Regions from separate parts of the Shewanella sp. A32 genome, predicted to be linked through region 2. Evidence: predicted binding sites of a transcription regulator. Region 2 holds the regulator's gene; each other region holds the start of a gene.
What was found. Region 2 encodes MetJ, which represses methionine synthesis genes. Its sites were predicted from a motif close to TAGACGTCTAGACGTCTA; they were not measured.

Region 1: metK (methionine adenosyltransferase) is a predicted target of MetJ. The motif match lies at 1,779-1,796, and genes of this name have one in related genera.
Region 3: metH (methionine synthase) is a predicted target of MetJ. The motif match lies at 2,360-2,377, and genes of this name have one in related genera.
Region 4: metE (5-methyltetrahydropteroyltriglutamate--homocysteine S-methyltransferase) is a predicted target of MetJ. The motif match lies at 2,072-2,089, and genes of this name have one in related genera.

Annotation. Positions count from the first base shown of each region.
Region 1 covers NZ_JARFTS010000002.1:162,682-166,884, forward strand. Annotated here, with positions in the region: gene PY479_RS02685 (hypothetical protein) at 62-508, shown strand; gene metK (methionine adenosyltransferase) at 562-1,713, opposite strand; gene tkt (transketolase) at 2,143-4,137, shown strand.
Region 2 covers NZ_JARFTS010000007.1:113,597-117,799, forward strand. Annotated here, with positions in the region: gene PY479_RS07735 (bifunctional aspartate kinase/homoserine dehydrogenase II) at 1-221, opposite strand, end outside; gene metB (cystathionine gamma-synthase) at 240-1,400, opposite strand; gene metJ (met regulon transcriptional regulator MetJ) at 1,616-1,930, shown strand; gene PY479_RS07750 (sulfite exporter TauE/SafE family protein) at 2,005-2,739, shown strand; gene PY479_RS07755 (conjugal transfer protein TraF) at 2,756-3,955, opposite strand; gene nrfD (NrfD/PsrC family molybdoenzyme membrane anchor subunit) at 4,084-4,203, opposite strand, start outside.
Region 3 covers NZ_JARFTS010000002.1:68,681-72,883, forward strand. Annotated here, with positions in the region: gene metH (methionine synthase) at 1-2,208, opposite strand, end outside; gene PY479_RS02255 (histidine phosphatase family protein) at 2,455-3,117, shown strand; gene PY479_RS02260 (ABC transporter ATP-binding protein) at 3,221-4,060, shown strand; gene PY479_RS02265 (iron ABC transporter permease) at 4,047-4,203, shown strand, end outside.
Region 4 covers NZ_JARFTS010000006.1:166,403-170,605, forward strand. Annotated here, with positions in the region: gene PY479_RS07170 (GDSL-type esterase/lipase family protein) at 1-232, shown strand, start outside; gene PY479_RS07175 (HDOD domain-containing protein) at 350-1,072, shown strand; gene PY479_RS07180 (LysR family transcriptional regulator) at 1,089-1,991, opposite strand; gene metE (5-methyltetrahydropteroyltriglutamate--homocysteine S-methyltransferase) at 2,145-4,203, shown strand, end outside.

The sequences.
Region 1 (4,203 bases), on a different contig from region 2:
ATGCTTGCCTACAGGTATAACTTATTGACATTAATGGTCTTTGTCAGCACTTATTTGATGCATGATTAAAAAATATCGTCATGGGGTGGAGATCGATATCCGAATATCGACGGATTTGCTAGCCTTAAAGCATCATCAATTGTGGTGGGTGAACACGATGGGAACTCAGGAATTACATACTCAGGCGTCATTACTCTCGCTCAGCAAAACACTGCGATTATCGTCATTTGATATGGCCCGTTGGCTGGTATCGTTATTGGCGTTACAGCAACAAAAGTACCGAGTGATTGAGGCGGGTATTCAGGGAAAAGAAGGCCGACGTTTTTTGGTGCAGGCGTTGGATAGTATCTTTGATTGTGGTCGCACAAATAATTATCACAGTCAGCTGGCATTAGTGGCTGATGAGGCGTTAGTCAAAGATGCTGAAGCGGTTTCGGTGACACCATTACCCCCACAGCAACTGGCATTTATGTGCATGGAAAGCGCCCATTTCGACCATTGTTATTGATTTTTAACGATAAAAAAACCGCCAGTAGGCGGCTTTTTTATCGGCTAATTTAATTACAAGCCCGCGTCATCACGCAGGGCTTCAGCCTTATTGGTTTGCTCCCACGGGAACTCACTGCGGCCAAAGTGGCCGTATGCTGCGGTTGCCTGATAGATTGGGCGAGCCAGATCCAGCATTTCGGTCAGACCGTATGGCCGCAGGTCAAAGTGACGGCGTACTAGCGCAATCAGCTGTTCTTCTGGCAATCTGCCAGTACCAAAGGTTTCCACACTGATAGAAGTCGGTTCTGCTACCCCAATGGCATAGGAAACCTGAATTTCACAGCGAGCCGCCAGTCCGGCAGCCACGATGTTCTTAGCAACATAACGGGCCGCGTATGCCGCACTGCGGTCCACCTTTGATGGATCTTTACCAGAGAATGCACCACCACCATGACGCGCCATACCACCGTAGGTATCGACGATAATCTTACGACCTGTCAGACCGCAGTCGCCCATCGGCCCACCAATCACAAAACGACCGGTTGGGTTGATAAAGAATTTGGTGTCTTTGGTCAGCCATTGCTGTGGCAATACGGGCTTGATGATGGTTTCCATCACGCCTTCTTGCAATTCTTTCAGGCTGATTTCGTCGCTGTGCTGAGTTGATAGCACCACGGCATCAATACCGACAATCTGATCATTGTCGTATACGAAGGTCACCTGAGATTTGGCATCAGGGCGTAACCATGGCAATAGGCCTTGTTTACGCACTTGTGACTGGCGTTTGACCAGCGCATGTGCATAAGTGATTGGGGCTGGCATCAGTACGTCAGTTTCGTTGCTGGCATAACCGAACATCAATCCCTGGTCTCCCGCACCCTGTTCTTTCGGGTCTTTACGGTCAACACCTTGGTTGATATCAGGTGATTGTTTACCGATAGCGCTTAATACCGCACAGGAGTTAGCATCAAATCCCATTTCGGAACTGGTATAGCCGATTTCACGCACAGTGTTACGGGTCAGTTCTTCAATGTCCACCCAAGCAGAAGTGGTAATCTCACCACCTACCATCACCATGCCAGTTTTGACATAGGTTTCACAGGCGACGCGGGCCTTAGGGTCCTGGGTGAGAATGGCGTCGAGCACCGCATCAGAAATCTGATCGGCGATTTTATCAGGATGTCCTTCTGACACAGATTCAGAAGTAAACAGGTGTCTTGCCATAGTCTGGAAAATCTCGCGATTAATATAGAAAAACCGTTAGCTGCTGCTACATCCGTATAGAAGCATCTACATCTAGACGTCTATTTTAATTTAATTTAGTTTTTATAAAACCCCTTTTGCTGATATTTGTGCGATACCCCCCATACCGGTACTGTGATGTACGGGAGATTATTTATATATATCAGTGAATTAATCGGAATTGTCATGCCTTGGAAAAGCGCATCTGTCTAGCTAGCTTTACAGCCGCATGCAAGCCCGGCCAGTGCTTCAAGGGAGCTGGCTACTCAGTAAAAGGTGATGTTGGGTTTTTCTTGACATATTTCCTAGGCAAAACGCGGGAAATATATTTGCTTCAACCGGCCCTCTGCGGGAAAATAACCGCCAAATTTTAGCCCTACAATTCTCAAGTCTCACTACGCAGGAGTAAGCATGTCTTCCCGTAAAGAACTCGCTAACGCTATTCGTGCTTTAAGTATGGATGCAGTGCAAAAAGCTAAATCCGGTCACCCAGGTGCTCCTATGGGCATGGCTGACATCGCAGAAGTACTCTGGCGCGGGCATCTGCGGCACAATCCACTTGATCCGAAATGGGCTAATCGCGACCGTTTTGTGTTGTCCAATGGCCACGGTTCGATGTTGCTTTATTCCTTGTTACATCTGAGCGGTTATGATCTCAGTATTGACGATCTGAAACAGTTCCGTCAGTTGCATTCTCGCACGCCTGGTCATCCTGAATACGGCTATGCTCCTGGTGTCGAAACCACCACCGGGCCGCTGGGACAGGGTATTACCAATGCGGTTGGGATGGCGATTGCCGAAAAAGTGTTGGCGGCGCAGTTCAACCGTGAAGGCCATGAGATTGTTGACCATCACACTTATGTGTTCATGGGCGACGGTTGCATGATGGAAGGTATCTCCCATGAAGCCTGCTCGCTGGCGGGGACTCTGGGGGTGGGCAAGCTGATTGCCTTCTGGGATGACAACGGTATTTCAATTGACGGTCACGTTGATGGCTGGTTTAGCGACGACACTCCGAAACGTTTTGAAGCCTATGGCTGGCAAGTCATTGCTGCGGTTGATGGCCATGATGCTGAAGCGATTAACTCGGCCATTGAGCAAGCCAAAGCGGATCCACGACCATCACTGATCTGCTGTAAAACTATTATCGGTTATGGATCACCTAACAAATCCGGTTCCCATGACTGTCATGGCTCACCACTGGGTGATGCTGAAGTGGCCGCTGCTCGAGAATTTTTGGGATGGCCTTATGCGCCGTTTGAAATTCCTGCGGAAATTTATGCCGCTTGGGATGCAAAGGCTGCCGGTAGTGCCGCAGAATCGGATTGGGAAACTCAGTTTGCTGCCTACGCCGCGGCATACCCTGAGCTGGCGGCTGAACTGAAACGCCGTGTCAGTGGCGAACTGCCAGCCGACTTTGCAACCGGCGCTCAGGCTTATATCGAACAGTTACAAGCCAACCCGGCCAATATCGCGTCACGCAAGGCATCGCAAAACGCATTGGAAGCCTTCGGTAAATTACTGCCAGAATTTCTCGGTGGTAGTGCTGACTTAGCGCCTTCTAACCTGACGATGTATTCCGCTTCCAAGTCCATCAGCCGCGAAGACGCTACTGGTAACTATCTGCACTACGGGGTGCGTGAGTTCGGTATGTCAGCGATGATGAATGGTATTGCGTTGCATGGTGGCTTTGTGCCTTATGGCGCAACTTTCCTGATGTTTATGGAATATGCCCGTAACGCACTGCGTATGGCAGCATTGATGAAACAGCGGGTAATCTTTGTGTATACCCATGACTCCATTGGTCTGGGGGAAGACGGTCCAACCCATCAGCCGGTTGAGCAAACTGCCACCCTGCGTCTGATGCCTAACATGAGTACCTGGCGTCCATGTGACCAAGTGGAATCTGCGATCGCCTGGAAATATGCTATTGAACGTCAGGATGGTCCAACATCACTGATTTTCTCACGGCAAAACCTGACGCAGATGCCTCGCAACGCTGCGCAGCTGGCCGATGTCACTAAAGGTGGTTATGTGCTGGTGGATTGTGCTGGTACGCCTGAGCTGATCTTCATCGCCACCGGTTCTGAAGTAGAATTAGCCGTGAAAGCACAAGCGTCACTGACTGCTGCCGGACGTAAAGTGCGCGTAGTATCTATGCCTGCCACTGATGTGTTTGATAAACAGGATGCGGCGTATAAAGAAGCTGTATTACCGGCCGCTGTGACCAAGCGCGTTGCCGTTGAAGCCGGGATCGCCGATTACTGGTACAAGTATGTCGGTCTTAACGGCAAGGTTATCGGCATGACCACCTTCGGTGAGTCGGCTCCAGCGGGTCAATTGTTTGAAGAGTTCGGCTTTACCGTCGATAACGTGATTGCTGCTGCCGAATCTTTGCTGGCATGAACTGTTGCTGAATGGAACGCCTGACAGGGCGTTCCTTCACTCGCCATTCGTAACGGCCTGTCTTAT
Region 2 (4,203 bases):
TGCTGGTAACTCATCAAAACCTGTAGTTCTTCCTGCCACAACTTGCCCTGTTCGCGCAGCGATAATAGTTTGTAGAGAAAATTAGTGGTTTTGCCAGCTGCGGATACCACGATCAGGTCATCGGGACGACCATGAGTCAGTAAAATATGCGCCACACGCCGATAACAATCCGGATCCGCGAGACTGCTACCCCCAAACTTATGTAAGTGACTACGCGCCATCAATCAATGCTCCCCAACTCAACAAGCGGCGACCGCTGCCAAACCAGCAGCGATATCGTCCAGCAGATCCTGTGGATCTTCGATCCCCACGGATAAACGAATAAGTGTATCTTTGATGCCGGCTTCAGCACGGGCTGCCGGTTCCATTGCCCGATGTGTCATAGTAGCAGGAACCGCTACCAGACTTTCCACGCCCCCCAAACTTTCTGCAACAGAGAAATAGCGCAAAGCGCCAAGAAAAGCTTCCACTTCGGCATCACTGCCTTTCAGTTCGAAACTGACCATAGCACCAAAGCCAAGTTGCTGTTTCGCCGCAATTTCATGACCCGGATGCGTTTTCAGCCCAGGGTAATACACCTTCTGTACTTGCGCGCTACTTTGCAGCAGATCCACAATTTTAGCGGCATTATTTTGGTGCTGCTGAATACGCAGTGCCAGTGTGCGCAGGCCGCGTAATGTCAGATAACTGTCGAATGCACCGCCGGTCAGCCCCAAGGTGTTAGACCACCAGTGTAGCTGTTCTGCCAGCGCCGCATCTTTTGCAATCACCGCACCACCGACAACGTCACTGTGACCGTTGATATATTTGGTGGTGGAATGCACTACGATATCGGCGCCCAGCAATAACGGTTGCTGTAATGCGGGAGACAGGAAGGTGTTATCCGCCACCAACAGTGCTCCCACGGCATTACAGGCCGCGGCAACACTGGCGATATCGATTACCCGCAGCAAGGGGTTGGAAGGCGTTTCAATCCATACCATCTTTGGCTTACGCGCCAGGGCTTGTTGTAATGCCGCCGCATCGGTCTGGTCGATAATCGCCAGCTTAAACTGGCCTTTTTTAGCTAAATGGGTAAATAACCGATAACAACCGCCATAACAATCATGGGGTACAACCAGCAGATCATCGGGGCTCAATAGACTGGTCACCAGCGTAACCGCCGCCATACCACTAGCGGTAATAACTGCTGGACACCCTTGTTCCAGTTCACCAATCGCATTTCCGAGAATACTGCGAGTTGGGTTACCAGAGCGACTGTAGTCAAACTGCCGCGGAGTTTTATGCCCATCAAAGGCATAATTGGTCGAAAGATAGATGGGCGGAACCACTGCACCATGCTGATTATCGGTTTCAATTCCCTGACGGACGGCGATGGTGGCCATTTTCCGCTCTGTCATTTTCGACTCCTTAAATTCTTTTCAAGAAACACCATAAAGATGTCTGGACGGCTAAATTCTACCAAGTCGCTTGTTGGCGTCAATAGGCATCGAGACGTTTAGACGTCCAAATGTATAGAATTCCATTTTTGTGATACAGTATTATGGCCCGACATTTGACTGTCGGATGTAAGAGTTTAAAATCGGCAGCGAATTAGTGACATAGCAGGTGCAACATGACTGAATGGAACGGCGAATATATCAGCCCTTACGCTGAGCACGGGAAGAAAAACGAACAAGTAAAAAAAATCACTGTGTCTATTCCGCTAAAAGTGCTCAAAGTACTGACGGATGAACGCACCCGGCGTCAGGTGAACAACCTACGTCATGCCACCAACAGCGAATTGCTGTGCGAAGCATTTCTGCATGCTTATACCGGCCAGCCATTACCAAATGATGAAGATCTGTCCAAGGATCGCCCGGACAGTATCCCGGCCGAAGCGAAACAGATGATGGAAGATATGGGTATCGAATGGGAAGAAATGGAGTAAATGCACTGTTTCCATCGCTGCTGTTTTAACCCTTCTCTATACAGCCGGGCAACGCCCGGCACAGTACTTCCGTCATGTGGTCGTTAGTCGATCCGATCACCCTGATTCTGGCATCACTGATCATTTTTCTGGGTGCCATCACCCAAAGTCTGCTGGGCTTCGGACTGGCAGTGGTCTCTACCCCGCTGTTATATATCGTTGATCCAGAGTTGGTGCCGGTACCGGTGATCATCCTCAGTTTTTCTATCGCGCTGCTTACCTTATTACGAGAACGCGGCAATCTGGAACTCGGCGGGCTGCAATACGCCTTAGCCGGCAGAATTCCGGGCAGCTTACTGGGCGTTACTTTACTGCTGGCACCACGTGCGATTCTCGGTTTAATCATTGCGGCCATTGTAGGACTGGCAGTGTGGATGAGCCTGAAAAAGCTTACCGTCGCCGTCAACCGCCGCAGCTTGTTCATCGCCGGGCTGTTTTCAGGTATTTTTGGCACCGTAGCTGGCATTGGCGGCCCACCGATGGCGTTATTGCTGACGGGCCGAGACGCCGGAAAATTTCGGGCGGCACTGTCAGCCTTTTTTATGGCAAGTACCTGTATTACCTTGGCTATTCTGGCAGTATCGGGCCTCATCACAGTACGACATCTACTACTATCGGCATTATTACTACCCGCAGTATTTTTAGGCTTTCTCGCCTCCGGCACCCTTATGGGACGGGTGGACAAACGTCGCACCCGCACGCTGACCCTGACCTTATGTAGCGCCAGTGCCTTGCTGCTGGCGCTAAAATCCCTATGGGCATTAATCTAGTCTGTCGCTACCAAACTCAGAAATGATAGGAGGTCTGCAGCGCACCGCCCACCGCGTTATCGCTGCCGAACATCCCGGTCAAATCCAATCGGAAGAAATTGCCAATCGCAATCCCCGTTCCCACCGAATAGATATCGGTAGTCACATCATTGAGATCCTGACGATAACCTAATCGCAGTGCCAGCCAATCGGTAGCCTTGATTTCGCCGCCTACACGCCAATATTTAGGCCCGTCCAACTCCGCAAATTTCTTGTTGTCGGTCAGATCAATATCCGACGTTAATGTCATTGCACGCCACTCATAGGCAATACCTGCGGTGACTGCGGGCTTAATCTGATAGGTAAGCTGCTGCCCTTCTGACGCCATGGTTTGCAGATCTTGCTTCACTAAATTCCGCCCACTCAGCGCCAATGTCAGACCGGCCGTCGGTTGCATGGCAACACCCACGTCGACGTTAAACCCCGTATCGTCATTACGATAATCGTCACTGTTAAAATCATTGACGTCGAAATTGTTGGCAGATACTGCGTAATTAAAGGTATCTAAACGCTGCAACTTAGGCGTAACACCAATACTGACCGGCATATTGCCGACGGTAAAGCTATGGCTTAAGGCAACGCCCAGATCAGATACTGCACCGGCGATCACACGGCCTTGGGATGACAGATCATCCAGCGAAGGAGGAGTCAGAGGATCGATGGCACTGAGGAGCGCCAGATCAGCATCACTGATCTCTGCCAACGCGAATCCATCCAGATAGGTTTTGGCAACGATAGCCATGGACACTTTACTGCTGCTCGGCAGCACGACAGCAAATCCCAAACCGACACTGGCATAAGCACTGTCACCTTGTAACGACTCCAAGTTTCCTAGCAACAGGTCTCGATAATGGATGATGCCCTCGACATCCCGCTGATTAATGGCGTTATCCAAGCCGTCATAGTTATCCTGTAAGTCGTCAAATTCATCCACCATTTTGTCTTTATCTGCCCCATCCGCCCCGATGGCTGGAAGTAACAGACTCACATCTGCGCTCTGACGATCGGCCAGGCCCAACAATGCCGGATTAATAAATCCGGCAACCATCCGGTCACCGGCAGCGACACCAGCACCACCCATCGCATCAGTTCTGGCTTCAAATACATCTTGCCCTGCCCAGACTGAGCTACAACTTAAAGCCGCACCAACCAGCAATGCCAGCGTTTTGAATTTCATCTTCTATCCCACTCCCCATGATTTTATTTTCTTGTTAAAGATAGCCGTTAACGCACCATTCTTCAGACAAAAGCGCATAAAAAAGCCCTCAAGTTAGCGAGGGCTTTGATTACTTAACGTAATATTTTCTAGCCGAGATAACTTTGGCCAGCATAGAGGATGAAATGACGTAATGCCAAGACCCCGGTCAAACTACAGAGTGCGCCAATCACCATCACGCCTTTACCATGACGTTGCGCGGCGGGCAA
Region 3 (4,203 bases), on a different contig from region 2:
CGCTTTTTTCATCACTCGCGCTGATTTCACCACTTGTGGCAGGAACATCTTGCCAGCACCGAATAAGTCGCCGACCACATTCATGCCATCCATCAACGGACCTTCGATAACGTCGAGCGGGCGAGTCGCGGCTAGACGTGCTTCTTCGGTGTCTTCATCGATAAATTCAGTAATCCCTTTGACCAGCGCATGTTCCAGTCGTTTGTTTACTGGCCAGTGCCGCCAAGCCTGATCTTCCTGCTTATTGGCACCGCTTTGTCCGCCACGGTATTTTTCGGCAATATCCAGCAGCTGTTCGGTGTTACTGGAGCCGACAACCGGACACGGCAAATTCAGCACCACCGCTTCGACGCGTTGCTTCAGCATCGGATCAATATCGTCGTAAATCGCCAGCTGACCGGCGTTGACAATGCCCATATCCATGCCCGCCTTGATGGCGTGATACAGAAAAACTGCATGAATCGCTTCACGTACCGGGTTATTGCCACGGAAGGAGAACGAAACGTTAGACACCCCGCCAGACACCATCGCGTGTGGCAAGGTGGCCTTGATATCTTTCACCGCGTTGATGAAGTCCACGGCGTAGTTATCGTGTTCTTCAATACCGGTCGCAATGGCAAAGATATTCGGGTCGAAGATGATATCTTCCGGTGGGAAGCCAACCTGATCGACCAAAATGCGGTAGGCGCGAGTACAGATATTGATTTTACGCGCGTGGGTATCGGCTTGGCCTTGTTCATCGAATGCCATGATGATCGCGGCTGCACCATAACGTTTTACCAGCTGCGCATGTGCAATGAAGGTTGCTTCGCCCTCTTTCAGCGAAATTGAGTTGACGATACCTTTACCCTGAATGCACTTTAATCCGGCTTCAATCACTTCCCATTTGGAGGAATCGATCATCACCGGCACTTTGCTGATGTCGGGTTCGGAGGCGATGAGGTTGAGAAACTTCTGCATCATCTCCACGCCGTCTAACATGCCTTCGTCCATGTTAACGTCGATGATCTGTGCACCGCTTTCTACCTGTTCACGAGCCACATCGAGTGCAGTTTCAAACTGCCCCTCTTTGATCAGCCGCAGAAATTTGGCTGAACCGGTGACATTGGTGCGCTCGCCGACGTTAACGAACAAACTGTTGGCGTCAATGGTCAGCGGTTCCAGTCCGGCCAGGCGGCAGGCCACTGGCAGCTCCGGCAGTTGTCGCGGTTGATATGGACTGACGGCCTCACGGATGGCTTTGATGTGAGCCGGAGTCGTCCCACAGCAGCCACCAACTAAGTTAACCAGTCCTTCCTTGGCCCACTGACCAATCACCTCGGCCATCTGCGCCGGCGTTTCATCATAACCGCCAAATTCATTCGGTAAACCGGCATTAGGGTGTGCGGAAACAAAGGTTTCACTGATGCGCGCCAGCTCTTCCACGTAAGGGCGTAATTCTTTCGGTCCAAGCGCGCAGTTAAGGCCAAATGACAACGGCTTGATGTGGCGCAGTGAGTTGTAGAAAGCTTCGGTTGTCTGGCCTGTCAGCGTACGACCTGAGGCATCGGTAATGGTGCCGGAAATCATTACTGGCAAGCGAATACCAAGTTTGTCAAACACTTCATCAATCGCGAACAGCGCCGCTTTGGCATTGAGGGTATCGAAAATGGTTTCGACCATCAGCATGTCCGCGCCGCCTTTGATAAGCGCTTCAGTGGCTTGCACATATGCCGCCACTAACGCATCAAAGTGAATATTGCGAAAGCCTGGGTCGTTGACGTCGGGACTAATGGAACAAGTACGGTTTGTGGGACCTAGAACCCCGGCGACATAACGCGGAATCCCAGTAGCCGCAGCGACTTCGTCGGCGGCTTCGCGTGCCAGTTGGGCCGCTTGTTGGTTAATTTCGCTCACCAGCGCCTGCATATCGTAATCAGCCATGGCGATGGTGGTGGCATTGAAACTGTTGGTTTCGATGATGTCTGCACCGGCTTCCAGATATTGGCGGTGGATAGACTTAATAATCTGCGGCTGAGTTAATACCAGCAGATCATTGTTACCTTTGACGTCGCAATGCCAGTCGCGGAAACGTTCACCACGATAATCTGCTTCTTCCAGTTTGAAGCTCTGGATCATGGTGCCCATTGCACCGTCGATAATCAAAATACGCTGGGTTAGCGCATTGTGGATTTGCTGTGTTGCAGCGATGGCAGAATTGCTAATCATTGGAAGCCTTAATTACTTGTTCCTAAAATAAAAATTAACAAATACAAACTTTTAAATTTGAGTTATGATCCAGATCACATTACTGTGATTATGATAGTAAACTTGCATCATAGTATGGCTGCGGAATAACTACAGGGTTGTTTTGGATGTTTATACGTATAGACGTCCATAATAAGGATTCCGGCGTTCTGCGGCAAGGTGAAATTGTTGCCCCTTAGCCCGGGTAGTTAAATCGAAGGAACCATCATGTCCTGCTACAGAAAATTGACAGTATATCTGATGCGTCACGGCAGCTGCGCCGATGGCGATATTCTAAGAGGCCGTACCGAGTCGCCTTTGAGCGAGCAAGGTGAGGCAGAAATGTGGAACGCTTGGCGAGAGCTGTGTGAGCATCTGCCTGAAGGTAAATTGTTGTTGCTGAGTTCTCCACTGCAACGTTGTAGCCAGTTCGCCGATGGACTGGCCAGCGAGATGCCGGAATTTTTTGACAGTCCGCTGCAAACAGCCGACTGGTTGCAGGAGCTGAATTTCGGTGAATGGGACGGTAAGTCCTATGCGTCGCTGCAGGCAGATTATCCGAAGGCCACTGCCGCCTATCAGGCTGATCCGTTAAACCATACGCCCCCAGCGGGTGAAACCGTGCGAGAACTGTATCGCCGGGTAACCCGCGGTTGGGAATCGTTAATCCAGGAATTGCTGCATGGTGAGCAGCACACCGCACTTTTGATCACTCACGGTGGTGTGATGCGCACATTGATCAGCGAAATGCTGAATCCAGGCGAATTACCGCTTAATGGTGTATTCAACGGTCTGGAACTGCCTTATGGTTCCGTGCTGAAGATAGAAGTAGACGCTCATGAAGTGGATGGCGAATGGGAATGCCAGCCAAAACTGCATTGGCAGCTGTAAAAAATGCCCAAATGTGCTGCTGCCAGCACTGATTGCTGGCAGCAGACAGTCTTAAACTGTTAGCCTACTGCACATGTAATGATATTTTTGGTGGAGGCGGCCCATGGTGCCGGCCCTGACGGCAGTTGATGTTTCCTGGTCGGTAGCAGACAAACAGATACTCTCTGGTGTCAGTTTTAACTTGATGCCAGGCAAAATGCTGGGATTGATTGGTCCGAATGGTGCCGGTAAGTCCAGTTTATTGAGATGTCTGTATCGGTATATCCACCCGGATGCCGGTAATATTTGCTTGTATGGCACCGATATTTTTAGCCGGCCACTGAAAATGTTTGCCCGCGAAGTTGCGGTTGTGTTGCAGGAGATACCACCACAAGCGGATGTGAGTGTGTGGCAGTTAGTCTCCACCGGTCTGACCCCTTATAAAAGGCTTTTCGAGCGGGATTCAGCAGAGGATAATAGCGCCATTGCTGCCGCTTTGGTGCAGGTGGGATTAGGCGATAAGGCCGATGCCGCATTGCAGCATCTGTCTGGTGGTGAAAAGCAGCGTGCGCTGATCGCCCGGGCCATTGTTCAAAAGCCAAAATTACTATTGTTGGATGAGCCAACCAATCATCTGGATATCCGATATCAGATCCAGATCCTTGAGTTGGTTAAAAGCCTGGGTGTGACCGTCATCGCGTCGATTCACGATCTTAACTTAGCATCAGCAATGTGTGATGAACTGTTGTTGCTGAATCAAGGCGAAGTCGTTGCTGTCGGCGCGGTTGAGAATGTATTGACGGAACAGCGTCTCAGTGAAGTGTTTGGTGTCTGTTGCGAGATTACTCGTCATCCACAGACAGCGAAACCACTCATTCATTATTTTTATGGTTATTCGCCGATAATGGCGGGTAGTAACGGCGTCGCTCAGCGCCAAATGGGTAATGCTTATGCCCATAAGTGAGCGCTTGCCATCGCCGGTGGATAAGCGATTGCAAGTCTGTTGGTTGAGTATGTTGTTATTGCTGCTGGTGACGCCACTGGCAGCGACAGCATTCGGTGCGGCTGATAATATCAGTATGCTGGATGTGGCTCGGGTACTGGGCC
Region 4 (4,203 bases), on a different contig from region 2:
GGCGGTTCCTGTATTACTGATTTCCGTGCCGCAAAAAAGCGTATTGTTGCAGTCAGCACCGCTATACAAGGCGTTAGCAAAACGGCATGATAGCCTGTTAATGGATGATGCATTGAGTGAGTTGCTGTCATCGCCATCGCTCAAATCAGACGCGGTACATCTTAATGCCGCCGGATATCATCGCCTGGCGACTGAGATCTATAACAAGCTTAAACATGCTGGTGCTTTCTGAACTGTCGCGTCATGTCTAAAATCGTTCGATTACGCTTGACCCTCAGGTGGCATTTGTGGGTAAATCCTTTGTAAAAAAAATGGGCGCAAGTCCTAATAAGAACAGGTTAATTAATATATGACAGATCTTGAGCAGCAAGTTTTCTCAGAGGTCCGTGCAATTATCGCCAATGAGGAACAGGTTATCGGTCGGCGAGCAACCTTGGTTCCGCTGAAGAAAGCCATTATTGCTGACGGTGATATCCGCAATGTCATTGATATCGTATCTACTGATCCCGCTCTGGCCGCCCACCTGCTGTGGCGCAGTAATTGCGCGCTAGCACCTTCACTGCACCCCAATCGTAGCCTGAAAGATGCTCTGGTCCGGTTAGGACAAGTCAATATCTATCGGTATGCTTTCACCTTTTATCTGAAAGAGCGGTTGGACGAGCTGCCACAACCTTATCGGAAGTTGGTACAGGGATACTGGCGGTTGACCGAATCTATTGCCACAGAAGCTGTAGATAGTCTGCACCAGATGCAGGGGGTCAGTATTGATGCCGATGAAGTTCAGACGTTGGCGCTGTTCAGTGTGTTTGGGCAGATCATTGCGTTAACCGCATTTGCCTATCTTAATGTCGAGCAGGAACAGTGTTTCCCGCTGAGTATCATCAAAAGTTTGATCGACACTCAGCAAAAATCGCTGACATTGGGCGCATTTGAGGCGTTGGGGCTGGATGATGAGCTGCAACATGAATTCATGATTGCGCATAATCTGCGGCAGACCCGTGATGCTAACTCTCCAGGATTGGTGTTGCGACGCATTTTAGCTCAGCGAGGCTTGCTGTTAAATCCACTGTAACCCGTTGATGTTAATATCAATGGGTGTCCTGTTGGGCGACAGCTTCTGTAGCGACCAGCGTCAACCAATGCTCAATCATGTTACTATTGGCAGCATTACGTCGATATGCGCCGAATAGTGGCCGTTTGAGGCCATCCTTTCCCAGTTTTAACGCTTTCAGACTCAGGCCGTGAGCTTCGCGCATTGACCAGTTGGGCAGGGCGGCGACGCCTTCGTTACAGGCCAACCGTTGTAATAACACGTTAGTGAGGTCACTGGTTTTTTGAGGGCCGGGTGCCACGCCGGCGGGTTCCAGAAAATAACGAAACAAGTCTAGTCGTTCGAGGGGCACCGGATAGCTGATGATCGGCTGCTTGGCTAACTGCTGAGGCAAAACATAATCAAATTTTGCTAACGGGTGCTCCTTGCTAACGACCAAGTCAACTTCAAATTCAAAGAGATGTTGGTAAGCAATGGTATGGCTGGCAACTGGATCCGAGGTCAGGACTAAGTCCAAATCATCATTTTCCAGCGCACTTAGCGAATCAAACAGGTAACGGCTGGAGAGATCGAGTCTGGCTTCCGGATATTTGTGTTTGAACGCTTCCATGGCCGGCATTAACCAACGGAAACAGGAGTGACATTCAATACCGACACGCAGAGGTCCTTGTATCAGGTTGCTGCCTTGTTTCAGCAAGTTTTCGGTTTCCTGTACTTTTGGCAAGATTTCCTCAGCCAGCAATAACAGCCGTGTGCCTTCTTCAGTAAATGCCAGCGGTTTGCTCTTGCGAATAAACACCGATGAGTTGATCCGCGTTTCCAATTCTTTAATTTGGTGTGACAGTGCCGACTGGGTGACAAATCGCTTTTTGGCCGCCGCCGCTAAACTACCGCATTCTTTCAGGGCTAATAATGTCCACAAGTGCCTGAGTTCTATCATGCTCATCCCGGATGAATCCTGCTCATGTTGGTGTTGAAGCCATTTCGTTTGATTGGGCAGAGACTATCACAATAAACTTCCAGACGTCTAGACGCCTATATTGAATTGCTGAACGAGGCGTCATTTATCCAGCCAACGGAGTGAGGTGTGAGCATGACATTACATAATCTGGGGTTTCCCCGTATCGGCCGTCGCCGCGAATTGAAATTTGCCCTGGAACAGTACTGGCGTGGCGAATTGAGCCAATCACAGCTGTTGGCGCAGGCCGCTGAGCTGCGACGTACGCACTGGCAGTGGCAGTCCGAGGCAGGTCTTGATTTATTGCCCGTAGGTGATTTCGCTTACTACGATCAGGTACTGACATTGAGTGCAACGTTAGGTGTGATCCCGCCGCGTCACCGTCAGGGTGAGGTCGATCTGGACACGTTGTTCCGGGTGGCAAGAGGGCGGGCGCCAACGGGGACTGCGGCAGCCGCGGCAGAAATGACCAAGTATTTCAACACCAATTACCACTATCTGGTGCCGGAACTAACGGCAGAACAGCAGTTTAGTCTCTGTTGGTCACAGTGGTTCGATGAAGTGAAAGAAGCGCAGGCTCAGGGGTATCAGGTCAAACCGGTATTGCTCGGGCCGATAACATTTCTGCATCTTGCCAAAACTGTGGGGGAGCCGTTTGATAAGCTGCAACTGCTGCCCCGGTTGCTGCTGGCTTATCAGCAGTTGTTGACTCAGTTTGCCGAGCTGGGTGTCAGTTGGGTGCAATTGGATGAACCTGCGCTGGCACTGGAGTTATCACCTCTATGGCAACAGGCATATGCGCAAGCGTATGCGGTGTTGCAAACGGCGCCGGTAAAACTGTTGCTGGCCAGTTACTATGGTAGCATTGCCCATCATCAGCAGTTAATTTCGGCATTACCCGTGGCGGGATTGCATCTGGATCTGGTGAGTGCTCCGGAGCAGCTAGCACCATTTGCCGCGGCTTTGCGCAGCGAGCAGATACTGTCTGCCGGCGTCATCAATGGTCGCAATGTCTGGGCCGCCGATCTGGATCTGTTAGCGCAAACACTGGCACCATACGCGCAGCAATTGGGTGAGCGCTTGTGGCTGGCGCCATCCTGTTCGTTGCTGCACACGCCGGTAGATCTGGAGGTAGAAACTGAGCTGACAGCTGCGTTGAAAGCCCGCTTAGCCTTTGCCCGGCAGAAATTGACCGAACTGCGGGAATTACAACTGCTATTGCAGCAGCCAGACAGCGAAGTGGCCGCTGTCATTACTCAGCGCTGTCGCGCGCGGCGGACAAGGCAGGCGGCTGATGCCGATACCGCCGTTGCCGCAAGGTTAGCAGCGTTGGGTGCACAGGATTTCAATCGTCACCGTGATTTTAGTCAGCGCCAGCCACTGCAACAGGCACGATTACGTTTGCCTTTATTGCCCACAACTACGATTGGTTCTTTCCCGCAAACGGCGGCAATTCGTCAGCTGCGCAATCGCTGGCGCTCCGGCGAGCTTCCTGCTGCAGACTATACCCGGTTGTTGCAACAGATCACCAAAGACACGATTGAGCGCCAACTGAAATTGGGACTGGATGTGCTGGTTCATGGTGAAGCTGAACGCAATGACATGGTGGAATATTTTGGTGAACAGCTTCAGGGCATTGGTTTTACACGTTACGGTTGGGTACAAAGTTATGGTTCCCGCTGTGTCAAACCACCACTGATTTATGGCGATGTGAGTCGACCTGCACCGATGACACTGGCGTGGGCTGAATACGCCCAGAGTCTTACGGATAAGCCCGTTAAAGGGATGCTGACCGGCCCGGTTACGCTGCTACATTGGTCGTTTGTCCGGGAGGATTTACCTCGGGAAACTATCGCCTATCAGCTGGGGCTCGCCATTCGTGATGAAGTCGCTGATCTGCAGCAAGCCGGGATCAGTATTATCCAGATTGATGAGCCTGCATTTCGCGAAGGGTTGCCACTTAAACAAAGTGATTGGACGGAATACCTGCGTTGGGCCGTCGCAGCATTCCGGCTCAGTGCCTCAGTGGCGCGTGATGACACGCAGATCCACACTCACATGTGCTACAGCGAATTCAACGATACCATTGCAGCGATTGCGGCGCTGGACGCTGATGTCATCACTATCGAAACCTCACGTTCCCATATGGCGTTACTGGATGTGTTTGAAGTATATGAATATCCGAACGAAATTG